2 regions of the Thioalkalivibrio sp. AKL8 genome follow, and region 1 is predicted to be linked to the other one. Evidence: predicted binding sites of a transcription regulator. Region 1 holds the regulator's gene; the other holds the start of a gene.
What was found. Region 1 encodes FNR, which switches genes on or off when oxygen is low (the NO sensors DNR and NnrR bind a similar motif). Its sites were predicted from a motif close to TTGATNTANATCAA; they were not measured.
Positions count from the first base shown of each region.

Region 2: the regulator FNR is predicted to act here: its motif matches at 3,180-3,193, upstream of hemN (oxygen-independent coproporphyrinogen III oxidase).

Region 1 is NZ_AQYF01000008.1:27,021-34,425, reverse strand. It holds gene dcd (dCTP deaminase) at 1-144, shown strand, start outside; gene G335_RS0107450 (carbamate kinase) at 176-1,081, shown strand; gene G335_RS0107445 (hypothetical protein) at 1,177-1,395, shown strand; gene G335_RS0107440 (DUF2058 domain-containing protein) at 1,428-1,997, opposite strand; gene G335_RS0107435 (DUF2390 domain-containing protein) at 2,070-2,567, opposite strand; gene fnr (fumarate/nitrate reduction transcriptional regulator Fnr) at 2,560-3,291, opposite strand; gene G335_RS0107425 (cyclopropane-fatty-acyl-phospholipid synthase family protein) at 3,583-4,821, shown strand; gene G335_RS0107420 (hypothetical protein) at 4,959-6,857, shown strand; cobalamin riboswitch at 6,946-7,193, shown strand; gene G335_RS0107415 (TonB-dependent receptor domain-containing protein) at 7,336-7,405, shown strand, end outside.
Region 2 is NZ_AQYF01000009.1:221,646-229,050, reverse strand. It holds gene gph (phosphoglycolate phosphatase) at 1-256, shown strand, start outside; gene hpnC (squalene synthase HpnC) at 306-1,169, shown strand; gene G335_RS0110430 (DUF2283 domain-containing protein) at 1,218-1,415, opposite strand; gene hemN (oxygen-independent coproporphyrinogen III oxidase) at 1,717-3,105, opposite strand; gene hpnD (presqualene diphosphate synthase HpnD) at 3,281-4,141, shown strand; gene hpnE (hydroxysqualene dehydroxylase HpnE) at 4,146-5,492, shown strand; gene G335_RS0110410 (SDR family NAD(P)-dependent oxidoreductase) at 5,489-6,277, shown strand; gene G335_RS0110405 (YgiQ family radical SAM protein) at 6,290-7,405, opposite strand, start outside.

The DNA.
Region 1 (7,405 bases):
ACGCCGCTGCCCGCCAAGATCTACGCCAACGAGGGCGTGGCGCAGATGCTGTTCCTGCAGTCCGACGAGGTCTGCGAGACCTCCTACAAGGACCGCGGTGGCAAATACCAGGGCCAGCGCGGCGTCACGCTCCCGCGCACCTGACCCAACCCTTCAAGTACGGAGTAGGCCCGCCATGCGTATCGTGATCGCGCTGGGCGGTAACGCCCTGCTGCAACGCGGCGAGACCCCCTCGGCCGAGGCCCAGCAGCACAACGCCCAGCGTGCGGCGGCAGCCATCGCGGCCGTGGCGCGCGAGCACGAGGTGGTCGTCACCCACGGCAACGGGCCGCAGGTGGGGTTGCTCGCCAATCAGGCGGAATGCGATCGCATCGCCTGGCCGCTGGATGTGGTCGGGGCCGAGAGCCACGGCATGATCGGCTACATCCTGGCGCGGGAGCTGCATAACGCGCTGGGCCATGACCGGGTGGCGAGTCTGCTCACCCAGACCGAGGTCGACCCGAACGACCCCGCCTTCGACCACCCGGAAAAGTTCATTGGCCCGACCTGGGACGCGGCCCGCGCCCGCGCGCTGGCCGACGAGCGCGGCTGGGACGTGGCACCAGACGGCGAGGGCTGGCGGCGGGTGGTGGCGTCGCCGGAGCCGCAACGCCTGCTGGGTATGGAGGCCGTCCGCAGTCTCGTGGATGGCGGGTCGGTGGCGATCTGTGCCGGGGGCGGCGGCGTACCGGTCGCGCGTGACGGCGACGGGCGTCTATACGGCATCGAGGCCGTGGTGGACAAGGACCTGACGGCCGCGCGCCTGGCCGCGCATGTCGGGGCGGACTGGTTGTTGATGCTGACCGATGTCGACGGCGTCTACATGGACTGGGGCACACCGGACGCCCGGCGCCTGAAGGCGCTTCTGGTTACGGCCGTGGAGCCGGCGGCGTACCCGGGCGGTTCCATGGGGCCGAAGATGGAGGCTGCACGGCGCGCTGCCCAGGGCGGCATTCGGGTCGGGATCGGTTCGCTGGAGGACGCCGCGGCTATCCTGGCCGGGCAGGCGGGGACCCGGATCCTGCCGGTGGGCGCCGCCTGAAGCCCTTGCCGGAACCCCCGCCTGTTACACTCGATGTTGCACGCCCGCCGCAGAGTTTGCAGGCTTCGAGTACACATGGATCAAGAGTGAAGATGATGCGAGAGATTCAGCGAGCCGCCCCCCTGGTGATCGGTCTGACGGCCGTGGGTCTGCTGGCGCTAGGCTGCGGCAGCGGCGAGCCGGAGGAGTCGGCCGGCCCCGCCCAGGGCCTGGAGCAGGGCGGCATCACGCCGCAGGACATGTCCAGTGACGAGGCGCGGCGCCCGCAGCAAAGCGGCATGCCCGCCGCGGACGTGAAGCGCGCAACCGACTGATTGGATCGGTGACTGCGGGGATTCCCCTGCAGTCACCACATGAGGTCGTCGGGTACGACGTAGTCCTTGTACGGGTCGTCCGGGGCGGGTTCCGATCCGGTTTCGTCCTCGGCGGGGATGACCAGTGGCCATTCCGGATCGCGCTCGCGGATGCGGTCGGCGGTCTCTCGCGGGATGACCCGGAACCCCTTTTCCGGGCGCACATCCAGGCCGGCAAGCGCGGCGCGGCCATCGGCCAGGCGCTTTTGCAGGTCGGCGGTCACCGGGAGGTGGCGGATCTGCCCGCCCTGCTGGAAGTGATAATCCAGCGCGGCATCGCCGGTGGGGATTGGCGCCAGGTGGGTGCTCACTAGTTCGCGGATCTGCGCGTGGCGCGCCCGGCGTTCGGCACGCTCCTGCTGTTCGCGGTTCTTCTGTCGCGAACGCTCGGCCTGCTCGGCCTTGCGCGCCTCGGCAACGCCTGGCTCCGGACCGGTATTGCGGTCCTTTTTCTTTTTCGCGTTGCCTTTCTGGGCCTTGTGCTTTTGCGACTTGGCCTGGCGAACCTGTTTTTCGTCCACCAGCCCCTTCTTCAGGAGCTGACTGCGCAGATCTTCCGACATGAATCCTGCCGTGTTCGGTCAATGTGCGGGGAGCATAGCCGGAATCTGCCCTCGCGTGCAGCACGGCGCCGGTCAGGCCGCGGCAAACGCGCGCACTCCGTCGCGGATCTCGGCATCCGGCAGATCGGGGAACAGGGTGCGCAGTCGGCGCTGGGGATCGATGGCGTTGGCCCCGGTGCTCTGTTCGGCCTGGCGTCGGGCCTCTGCGAGCAGTTGCAGGCCGCCGAGGCGCTCGCTTTGCAGCTCCAGCGCCAGTACGGCGCGGTAGAGCGTGTCGCGTTCGGGGGTGTGGAGTTGCCGACGCAGTACGCGGAGGCGTTCGGTGGAGGATGCCTGCCAGCGCCGGGCCGTTTCCCGTAGTGCCCGCCATTGCGGGGTGCTCAGGGGCTGCGGGTACCACAGGGCAAACAACGCCAGCATCACGTCCACGCCAAAATCGTCCTGCCAGCGCATCAGGCGCTCACGCGCGACGGGGTCGGCCCAGAGGCTGGCGGCGAATGCCCAGAACGGGGCGAAGTCTGTGGCCAGTGGGTCTTCCCCTGGCTCCGGCTTGGGTCCGGGTTCAGGCACTGCTCGCGGCGGAGGTGAAGGTGACCCCGGCCGTGTTGCGCAGGCCGTCGGGCTGGAGGATCTCCAGATCCCGGGTGTGCAGGTTGATCACACCCTGGTTGCGCAGCTGAGTAAACAGGCGGCTGATGGTCTCCTGGGTCAGGCCCAGGTGGTTGGCGATGTCTGCCCGTGACATGGGCAGGTAGAACCGCTCGGGGGACAGGCCGCGGGCGCGATGGCGTTCCGACAGGACGATCAGGAAGGTCGCCAGACGCTGCTCCGCGGTACGTTGGCCGAGCAGGGCGTGCAGGCTTTCGTCCTGGGCCAGTTCCTGACTCATCACGCTCATCATGTGCTGGCGGAAGGTCGGCAGGCGGCCGGCGAGGTCGTCGACATGGCCGTAGGGCACGGCGCAGACGCTGGTGGACTCCAGCGCAATGGCACTGACCGGGTGCTTGCCGGAGTGGATCGCGTCCAGCCCCAGGAGGTCGCCGGCCAGCGCGAAGCCGGTGATCTGTTCGGTCCCGTCATCGGAGATCAGCACCGTTTTCAGTGCCCCGGTGCGGACCGCGTACAGCGCTTCGAACTTGGTCCCCATGGTGAACAGGGGCGCACCCTTGGCGATCGGCCGGCGTTGCTGGACGATTTGGTCGAGTTGCCAGAGTTCATCCTGGGGCAGGCCCATGGGCAGGCAGAGCTGGCGCAGGGTGCAGTGCTGGCAGGCTTGGGTGGGTCGTAGCGTCATGGGTGCAGGGTAGCCGTTTTTTCGACGTTGGGGAAAGCGATCTTCGGGGTATGCCATCGGGGATGGGAATGCGGTACTGTCCCCATGAGTTGTAGGCGATTACAGAAGGGTTTGCTGTCGGTCAGCCGGGCCGCACATCGAGATGGCTCGATGTCTTCTCCCTCCGGCGGCTGCGTGGACAATGCGAGACATCGGTTATTAGGCTGAGTCTAGAGTCTGCGGCACGGTCACGTTCGGCGTTACGCGTGGGGGCTGAGAGACCCGACCGCTAGAACAAGGACAGGGGTAGAGATGATCGAGCGGTTACTGGAGCAGTACATACGCTACGGGACCTTCGTGCTGCGGCATCCGGATGGCCGTGAGCAGCGTTTCGGGAACGGCGCGCCGGAAATCACCATGCAGGTGCATGACAAGGCGGCGTTACGCAAGATTGGGCGCGACCCGGGCTTCCAGCTGGGCGAGACCTACATGGACGGCCTGTGGTCGCCCGGCCCCGAGGGCCTGCAGGTGTTCCTCGACGTGGCCATGCGCAACTTCGCGCCGATGTTCAAGCAGCGGGTCAACCCTGCAGTGCGCATGCTGCGGGCCCTGATCGAGCAGGGCAACAAGGTGGCGCGCTGTTACCAGAACATCGCCCATCACTACGACGTCGATGAGTGGCTTTATCGTCAGTTCCTGGACGAAGGCATGTTCTACAGCTGCGCCTATTTCGAGCGCCCGGATATGACGCTGGAAGAGGCGCAGCAGGCCAAGTGCGCGATGCTGCGGAAGAAGTTGATGCTGGAGCCGGGCATGCGGGTGCTCGACATCGGTTGCGGCTGGGGCGGTCTGGCCTTCCATCTCGCCGAGCATGCCGGTGTCCATGTCGATGGCGTGACGCTGTCGAAGGAGCAGTTGCGGGTTGCCCGTGACGAGGCCAAGCGTCGGGGGCTCGAGGATCGGGTGCGGTTCCTCTATCAGGACTACCGCGAACACGACGATCAGTACGATCGCATCGTCAGCGTCGGCATGTTCGAGCATGTGGGCACGCCCAACTACGAGACGTTCTTCCAGCGCGTGCATGATCTGCTGAAGCCGGAAGGCATTGCGGTGCTGCACACCATCGGGCGTCAGGAACCACCGAGTACCTCCAACCCCTGGCTGAGCAAGTACATCTTTCCGGGCGGGTATACGCCGGCCCTGTCCGAGGTGATGGGCGCGCTGGAGCCCACGCCGCTGTACACCACCGATATCGAGTTCTGGCGCCTGCATTACGCCGAGACGCTGGCCGAGTGGTATCGCCGCTTCCAGAAGGTGCGGCCCGAGGCCGTCGAACGCTTCGATGAGCGTTTCTGCCGCATGTGGGAGTTCTACCTGGCCAGCTGTGAGGCCACCTTCCGCTGGTGGGATCAGGTGGTCTTCCACGTGCAGATGGCCAAGCAGCAGGATGCGGTGCCGTTGACCCGCGATTACCTCTATCGTGACGATGCCCCCGAAGTGATCTCCACACCGCCCGGGAAGGCCCGGGCACAGCCCAGCGACGCCGCCTGAAGGCGAGGCGAGGGGGGCGATCCGGGGCCGATCCCGAAAGTACTGCAAAACTCGGGCGAACCGAACGCGCATTCCCTACACTAGTGGTCACGTTGCGGCCATGCCGGCGGTAACCACCCATTCCGGAGCAGGGGCGCGTGTTCGGTCGCTTTCGTAAACGCAGGGAGGCACAGGGCCAGGAAAGCCCGCAGGCCGGCGGACCGTCACAGGAACACGTCCTGATCGAGGCGGCCGGGCGCAGCCGCATTACCGAGGTGGCCGCCACCGCGCGGCGTGTTCCCTGGTCGCTGAACTTCCTGCAGTTGCTGTGGGCCGCCGGGCCAGTCACGTTCCTGGCAATGCAGGGCGGCTACTTCCTCGGTTTCGGCCACGCCGCCCCGGCACAGAACTTCATCTTCTTTGCCGTTTACACCCTGCTGTTCGGGGTCATCGGCCTGGTCGCGCGTTTCGTTGCGGACGCCACACGGGGCAAGCGCCAGGAGCGCTCGCGCGATCAGCTGCGCAACACCATCGACTTGCTGCCGGATCTGCTGTTCGTCACCCGCGACCTGGCGATGGGCGAGATGACCCCGGACATGCGCCGGCGCAAGGCAGCCCAAGTCCTGCTGCACGAAGTGGATATCGCCCCCGAGGCCGTGGCGGTCGCGGTGCGCGAGATGACCGGCGATGCCAGCCTGGCGGCCGCCGCGGAGCAGATCGAGATTTATCGTCGCCTGGGTCTGCGCTCGCGCGTCGCGGATCTGGTGGATGCGACCGAGGACTCCCGGCTCGCGGCCCTGGAGAAGCTGCATCACGAGGCGCCGGAGGTTGCGGATCTCCTGCGCGACCGCTTGCGGGGCGTGGCGCCAACCCAAGAGGACGGTGTGCGCCGGGTGGATCAGTTCCTGGATCGACTGTTCTCCGCCGCGGACGCCGATGACCTGGCGCGCTGCACCCTCGACGACGTACAAGCGATCTTTGTCCTCGCCTTCGAGTTGGTGAACGGACGCCAGATCAAGCGGCTGAGCTTCGAATGGTCGGGGGGGTGGCAACTCGGGGCGGCCCTGGACCGACTGGAATCCCAGGGCAATCGCTTCCGTGTGGCCCAGGCCGGGGTGGTCAGCCGCCTGCGCTCGCTCGGCATCCTGCTATCCCAGCACGAGGCGTCGGGCCTGGATCCACAGGCCCTGCGCGAGCCGATCGTCAGCCTGGGTCGTCAGGTGCTGGAGGCGGTGCAGCGGTTGGAGGATCTCGAACCTTCGGAAAATTCTGCGGACGGCCAGCTCCTCGGTCTTGCCCTGCGCCGGGTCGAGGACTTGCGCGAGGCACGCGACCACCTGATGCAGTCGCAAAGCCGCTACACCAATGCGGTGGAACGCTGGGAGGCCCTGCGTCGGGCGCAGGTCGAGAAGCGGGGCGAGAAGCGCTGGTTCAAGCGCAGCGTGCGCGGTATCCGGGTGAGCGAGGAGCTGATCGAGCTGACCGACGACCAGAAGCTGAAACTGGCCAGCCACTTCTGCTCTTTCCTCAAGGAACACAAGATCGAGCGCGAGGGAGACCTGTTCTACTTTGGCGGCTCGGCGCTGGATGCGGAGACCGCCAAGCGGATCGGGATCCAGCTCGCCCTGATCATGGAGCCGCTGGTGGATCTTACGAACCCCAGTATCCAGCGTGCGATCTATGCCAACCCCGCGGCCTATCTGGGCGGGCTCTACGTCGGCATGAGCGCGGATGCCAAGGCAGGCCTGGGCTCGGCGATGGTGCGCAAGGTCCGCCAGGATCTCGGGCGCATGGCCGAGTGGCTGGCGCTGCGCCTCACGCGCATCTACAACCTGCCACTGAGTGACTCCATGCGCGATTTTCTGGTCAGCCACTATGGGGCCAATCGCGAGCGCCTGGACATGCTGGCGACCCATCCCGGGGACGAGTCGCACCCGGTGGCGTTACGCGCCGAGCGCTCGCCCGAGTTCGACGCCATGCTGCAGGACAAGACCTGGGGGCTGCTGCTCAAACGCGGTACCCGCTATCTGTATGCCGAGGAACGGCGCCGCCGCTGATTGTCTCCGACATGCGAGCCTGGGTAGCTCCTTTCGGGATCGCGCGGCGGGTAGGTTAGCGGCTGGTAATTTTGCGCCCAACTGTGTAGGGTTCGCTACGTTCCTCGGTGCCCGACCAATCACGGCTTGGCGGGTTAAACGGGAAGATCGGTGAGTCTCCGACGGGCCGCAAGGCCTGGGGACGATTCCGACGCTGCCCCCGCAACGGTGATCGAGCGAGAGACCGCCAGTCGGTTTCTGATGGTCGCGGCCAGTGCCACTGAACCCTGGGTTCGGGAAGGCGCCGCGCCGGAACGCTCGTCAGTCCGGAGACCGGCCAGGGAATGATCGCGCGGCATGCGGCGGGCATGCGAGGCGGATGATCGGGCCCGGCCGTTCGCCGGTCGTGGCCGATCCCCCTCGTGTCTGTCTCCCCCTGTCCGTGCGATCCCGACGAATCAACGGCGTGCGGGCGGCTCGCCGGGAGACAACAAAAAACATGAAACGCACAGCACTCTCCGCGGCCATCCTGCTGGCCACCAGTCCCGCCCTGGCGGACACACCGAATA
Region 2 (7,405 bases), on a different contig from region 1:
CGCCCCGGAACCCATGTGGCTGGCCGCCCGGCAGACTGGCCTGCCGCCGGAACGCCACTGCTACTGGGGCGATGCAGAACGCGACATCGCGGCCGGACGGGCCGCCGGCATGCCCACCCTGATCGCCAACTGGGGCTACATCGACGCCAACCAGCGTCCGGATCAATGGGGCGCCGATGCCGCCCTGGAACAGCCGAACGACTTCTGGGCCTGGTACGCCGACGGAGCCGCCACGGAGCCCGGGCTTGCGCGCTGAATCCGCCCACCCCGGCGCCCCGCACGCCGGAAACAGGGCCTGAGCAGCCATGTCGCCCCGTATCCGTTCGGCCTACCGCCACTGTCGCCAGCGTGCCAAGGCGCATTACGAGAACTTCCCCGTGGCCTCCTGGCTGCTGCCCAGTCGCCTGCGCGGCCCCGTGGCGGCGATCTACTGCTTCGCACGCGATGCCGACGACCTGGCCGACGAGGACCCGCGTCCGGTCGCCGAGCGGCGCCAGGCGCTGCTGACGATGCAGGAACGGGTGCAGATCCTGGAAGACCCCGCCGCCGAACACGAACCCGAATGGATTGCCCTTGCCGACGCCCGCGCCCGCTTCGACCTCCCGGCCGCGCCGTTCTCCGACCTGATCGACGCCTTCCTGCAGGATCTGGAACAGACCCGCTATGCGACCTTCGGCGAGGTCATGGACTACTGCCGCCGCTCGGCCAACCCGGTTGGCCGGCTGATGCTGCACCTGAACGGCAACCCGACCGACGAGATGCTGGGGTACTCGGACGCCATCTGCTCGGCGCTGCAGCTGATCAACTTCTACCAGGACCTGCAGCAGGACCTGCAGGAGAACAACCGCATCTACCTGCCGCAGGAAGAGATGGACCAGTACGGCGTGACCGAAGCGATGCTGGCCACCGGGCAGACCACCTTCCAGCTACGCAACCTGATGCAGTTTCAATACGCCCGCGCCGACCGGCTGCTGCGCGCCGGGGCGCCGCTGGGCGGCCTGCTGCGCGGGCGCATGGGGCTGGAGATCCGGGCGATCATCAACGGCGGGGCACGCATCCTCTGGCGGCTGCGGCAGCAGGATGACGTCTTTGCCCGCCCGCGCCTGCGTACCCGCGACGCCTGGATCATCCTGAGCCACAGCCTTCGGCCGCGCCGCCGAAGACCGTAGGGATCGAGCCGCCGAGAACCCCTGGTTAAGCTGAGGGCTTAAAAGGCATCAAGCGGCAATGCCCTCGACCGTAAGGTGCTGGAGGTCAGTTCGTTCGCTTGCGTGCTCAAAGGTAATGGCGCAAACACCACCACTGGCATCGACATCCAGGGTCGTGTTCTCGTCAAGCGAGCGGGTTTCGGCCACGCTATCGCCTCGGAATTCGATATAAAGCGTATCCGTATCGCCGAAGTACTGGAGTTTCATGGCTGGAACCCTCGATCGAAAAAGGCGTTGTGAACGGTTTCTCCATCCGGCAGCAGAACAACGCGAAGGTAGCGTCCTTCAGCCTCCTCGACACGAGCCCATCTGCGGATACGCCCATCGCCTTGGACTTCTTCGCACAACGGTTGGTCGATTGCACTACTGATCCAGTGATCCCGGATCATTCGCCGATCCGGCCTCTCGCGTACAGTCTCGAAGTAACGTGTCGTCTTCACCGGAACGTCCCTGTTACCGGTTGCTATTGTTCAAAGCTTCCGCCGAGAACGGATCGCCGTCAAGCCGCTCACACTACCTTGCTGTAGCGCTGCGCGCTCTCCGTCTTCAGGTAGGCGTCGAAGGCCATGGCGACGTTGCGCAGCAGCAACCGCCCACGCGGCAGGATTTCCAGGCGCCCCGCGCCGATCCGTACCAGTCCATCGGCCTCCATGCCCTGCAGCCGCTCCAGTGCATCCCCAAGGACCTCGCCGAACACGATCCCGTGGCGCGCCTCGATCGCGGCGAAATCGATGCGCGAGTGGCACATGAGTTCGGTAATCACGTCCCGGCGCAGCCGATCGTCGGCACTCAGTTCGAGTCCGCGAAACACCGGCAGGCGCCCGGCATCCAGCCGCGCGTAATAGGCATCCAGTTCGCGCAGGTTCTGGCTGTAGGTGGCGCCCACCTTGCCGATAGCCGTCGGCCCCAGTGCCACCAGGTCGTACTCCGCCCGTGTGGAGTAGCCCTGGAAATTGCGCTGCAGCGTCCCGGCGCGCTGGGCCGTGGCCAGTTCGTCGTCCGGCAGGGCAAAGTGGTCCATGCCGATGTATACATAGCCGGCATCGGTCAGGCGAGCGATGGTGGTCTCGAGGATCGCCAGCTTCTCCGCGGCGTCCGGCAGGTCGGCCTCGCGGATCTGGCGCTGAGTCTTGAACATCTGCGGCAGGTGCGCGTAGTTGTAGATCGCCAGGCGCTCCGGGCGCAGCTCCAGCGCGCGCTCCAGGGTGGCGGTATAGGTCTCCACCGTCTGCAAGGGAAGGCCGTAGATCAGGTCCAGGTTGGTGGATTCAAAGCCGTTGGCCCGCGCCTGCTCCACCGCCTGCGCGGTCACCTCGAACGGCTGGATGCGGTTCACCGCCCGCTGCACGTTCGGGTCGAAATCCTGCACCCCGAGGCTGATCCGGTTAAAACCCAGCTCGCCCAGCAGCGGGATGGTCCCGGGCCGCACCGCGCGCGGATCAATCTCGATGGAGAACTCGCGGGCATCGCTTTCGTCCAGGCGGAAGTGCCTCGCCAGCGTCGCCATCACCCGGCGCAGATCGTCATCGCCAAGATAGGTCGGCGTGCCGCCCCCGAAGTGCAGCTGCCCGACAGTGCGTTCCCGATCGAACAGCTCGCCCTGCAATTCGGCCTCGCGCTCCAGATACTGCAGGTAGCGCTGGGCGCGCTGGTAATTTCCGGTGATGACCTTGTTGCAGGCGCAGTAGAAGCACACCGTGTCGCAGAACGGGACATGCACGTACAGCGACAGGGGGCGCGCCGGATCGGCCCCGTTGGTCGCCTGCGCCGCCTCGGCATAGGCGCGGTCGTCGAAGCCCTCGTGAAACTGTGGCGCGGTGGGATACGACGTGTACCGCGGCCCACTCACGTCGTATCGGCGCAGGATTTCGGGATCAAACACCAGGCGTTGTTCCATTGGGAGCTCCACAGCCGTCGCCGCGCACTCGCGACCTTGGTTCTGCAGACTACGGCCGCACGCCAGGCCCGAGCTTGATACAGGTCAACAATCCGCCTTCGGCGCCCTCTCCCGCCCCCTGTGCTGCCTGTGCTAGCCTTCTCCTCCCTGTTCGACACCCGCCACGCGAGAGCGCATGTCCCCCGACGAGTATTGCGAGGAGAAGGCCGCGCAAAGCGGCTCCAGCTTCTACTACGCGTTCCGCTTTCTGGAACCGGATCGCCGTCGCGCCATCACGGCGCTGTACGCCTTCTGCCGGGAAGTCGACGACATCGTCGACGAGGTGAGCGAGGAGAGCATTGCGCGCACCAAGCTCGACTGGTGGCGCCAGGAGATCGAACGCCTGTTCGCCGGCGAACCCCGCCACCCCATCACCCAGGCCCTGCAGCCGCACATCGCCGCCTTTGACCTCGGGCGCGAGTACTTCGACGAGATCATCGACGGCATGCAGATGGATCTCGACTACGACAGCTATCCGGACTTCACCACGCTGTCGCTGTACTGCTACCGCGCGGCCAGCGTCGTGGGCATCCTGTCCGCTCACATCTTCGGCTACACCGATCGGCGCACTCTCAAGTACGCCCACGACCTCGGCATGGCGTTGCAGCTCACCAACATCCTGCGCGACGTACACGAGGACGCCATGCGTGGCCGCGTGTACATCCCCATGGACGAGCTCAGCAAGCACGGGGTCAAGCCGGAGGAATTCCAGATCAACATCACCGACGACCGCCACCGCGCCCTGTTCGCGGAGCAGGCGGAACGGGCGCGACGCTACTACGAACGCGCCGAGGAACACCTCCCGGACGCCGACCGCTACGCCCAGCGCCCGGGCCTGATCATGGCAGCCATCTACCGCACCCTGCTCGACGAGATCGCGGACGATGGCTATCGCGTGCTGGAACACCGCGTACGCCTGACCCCGATCCGCAAGCTGTGGATCGCGTGGCGCACCGCGCGCCGCCTGAAGCGCGAACAACGCCGCCGCGCGACCTGATGCCATGATCTCCGGCTCACCCCACGCGCCCGTCGTCGTGGTCGGCGCGGGCTGGGCCGGCCTGACCGCCGCGCTGGCGCTTGCACGCGCCGGGCACCCCGTGCACCTGATCGAGGCCGGCAAGGCCCCCGGTGGCCGTGCCCGCAGCCTCGACCTGGACGGTACCCCGCTCGACAACGGCCAGCACATCCTGGTCGGGGCCTGCCAGCAGACCCTGCAGCAGATCCGTTCGGTCGGCATCAACCCCGAGCAGGCGTTTCAGGCCCTGCCCTTCGGCCTGCGCATGTTTGAGCCCACGGGCCGGCCGCAGGCCCCGGCGTTCCAGCTGGAACCACGTTCGCCCCGGTTGCCCGCCCTGGCCGCCGCGCTTTACCGGGCGCTTGCGAAGCACTCCCTTGGTACACGCCTGCGTGCACTGTCCGGCGCCGCCGCCATGTTGCACCGGCCCCTGCGCGACGATCTCCCCGTCCTCGACTGGCTGCGCCAGCGCCGTCAGCCCGACGCCCTCATTCGCAGCCTGTGGGACCCGTTGTGCCTGGCGGTGATGAACACCCCGCCCCGAACCGCCTCGGCCCGCATCTTCCAGAACGTCCTGCGCCTGGCACTCAACCATGGCCCGGAAGCCGCGCGCCTTCTCGTCCCCGCGCGGCCACTCGGCGAGCTGTTCCCGGAACCGGCTGTACAGGAACTCCGGGAGCGTGGCGCCAGAGTGGATCTTGGCCGCCGCATCACCGCCATTGAGCGCAGCACGACTCACGACGCCGCCCCCTACCGCCTGCGCGACCGCCAGGGCGTGGCGAGCCCGGCGCGCGGCGTGATCCTGGCCGCCCCTCCAGCCGCCGCCGCTGCCCTGCTTCCGCACGAAACCGGCTGGGAGGCCACGCACCAGGGCCTGAATGCCATGAGCGCCCGCAGCATCTGCACCGTCTACCTGCGCTATGCGCGGCGCCTTGATGATCTTCCGCCACTACAGGGGCTGCTGGACCAGCATGGCCAATGGCTAATCGCGCGGAATGTCGCCGGGGCGCCACACTGGCTGGCGGTCGTGATCTCCGCGGCCGACGACCTCGAACCGTTGACGGCGGATGCGCGATGGCGCACCGTCGCCCGCTCCCTGGCCCAAACCTTCCCCGAACTGGGCGAACCCGAGACCGGCCACAGCATTTGCGAACGCCGCGCGACGCTGGACGCGCAAGCCGGTCTGGATGCACGTCGCCCGCCGGCCCGCACGCCCTGGCCGGGGTGTTATCTGGCCGGGGATTACCTGACGCCTGCACTGCCGTCCACGCTCGAAGCGGCCGTACAATCTGGACTAGAATCGGCGCACCTGTACCTGGAGGACCATCCTTGACCGATCTCGATATTCCCCGCCTGCTCGCCTACCGCCCGGAACCCGGCGCCTTCGATGAACGCGTGATCCTGGTCACCGGGGCCGCCGACGGCATCGGCCGCGCGGTTGCCGAGGCCTGTGCCGCGGCCGGCGCGATCGTGGTGCTGCTGGACAAGGACCTGAAGGGCCTCGAAGCGGTCTATGACCGGATCGAACAGGCCGGTCACCCGCAGCCCGCGATCTACCCACTGAATCTCGAAGGCGCGACGGTCAAGGACTATGGTGACCTGGCGGAGAACATCCGCGACTCGCTGGGCCGCCTGGACGGGCTGGTAATGAACGCGGGCTGGGCCGGCGCCCTGATGCCGATGAAGAACTACGACCCGGAGCTGTGGTTCAAGGTCATCAACAGTAACCTGCACGGCCCGTTCTTCCTCACGCAGGCCGTCCTGCCGCTGCTGGAGGCCAGTCCCACCGGGAGCCTGGTCGTGTCCACTCAGAACGCCCGCAAGGCCTTCTGGGGCGCCTTCGGCATGGCCAAGGCGGCCCAGGACGGCCTGATCGACATCCTGTCGCACGAGCATCGCAACGAACCGCGCTTCCTGCACGTGAACGGTATCGACACCGGCCCGGTGCGCACCCGCTTCCGCGCCGGCCATTATCCCGGGGAAAACCCCGACCTCCTGCCCGAGCCCGAGGCCGTGGTCGGCCCCTATCTGTACTTCCTGGACCCCGGCGACCGCACCACCACCGGTCTGAACATCAGTCTGGAAGGCCAGGTCCCGGTGCCCGACGCGGCGTCCTGAACCGCAGCGGCGTCAGGCGCGCGGCCGCTTGCCGGCCGGGCGCCCTTTGCGCACCTTCCCACCACCCGCGCGCGGCTTGCCGCCCTTGGGCGCGGCAGAGCGTGCCCCGGCCTTGCCCGCTGGCGCTGGCTTGCCACCGGGACGCGCCGCAGCCTCGACGCCGTTGTGCTGCGTCTGGAAGGTCTGGCCGCGCTTTTTCAGCGCCTTGCCGCCTCGGGTGATGCGCCCGCCGGTGGACGGACGTGCCGCACCCTGACCGGTCCCGGCCGGCTGCCAGGTCGGCACCAGCTGATGCTTGCCATTGCCGATCAGGTCCGCACGCCCCATGCGTTGCAGGGCATCGCGCAGTAGCGGCCAGTTGTTCGGATCGTGATAGCGCAGGAACGCCTTGTGCAGACGCCGCGCGCGCGCCCCGCGAGGCACCGGGACGCGTTCGCTGGTCGTGCGCCGGATGCCGCGCAGCGGGTCGCGCCCGGAATGCCACATGGCGGTGGCCAGGGCCATGGGACTGGGCAGAAATGCCTGCACCTGATCCGCGCGAAAGTCGTTGCGCTTGAGCCAGAGCGCGAGCTGCAGCATGTCCTGGTCGGTGGTGCCGGGATGCGCGGCGATGAAATACGGGATCAGGTACTGCTCCTTCCCAGCCGCCTTCGAGTATTTCTCGAACATGGCCTTGAACCGGTCATAGGTCCCCATGCCCGGCTTCATCATGCGCGAAAGCGGTCCGGTTTCCGTATGTTCCGGCGCAATCTTCAGGTAACCCCCCACGTGATGGGTCACCAGTTCCTTCACATACTCCGGTGACTCGATCGCCAGGTCGTAGCGCAGCCCGGAGGCGATCAGTATCTTCTTGATGCCCGGCAGCGCCCGTGCCTTGCGGTACAGGCGAATGAGCGGCGCGTGGTCGGTGTCCAGGTTGCTGCAGATGCCCGGGTACACGCAGGACAGTCGCCGGCAGCTCTGCTCGATCTTCGGGTCCTTGCAGGCCAGGCGGTACATGTTGGCGGTCGGGCCGCCCAGATCCGAGATCACGCCGGTGAACCCGTCCACCTTGTCGCGGATCTCCTCGATCTCGCGCAGCACGCTGTCCTCGGAGCGGCTCTGGATGATCCGCCCTTCGTGTTCGGT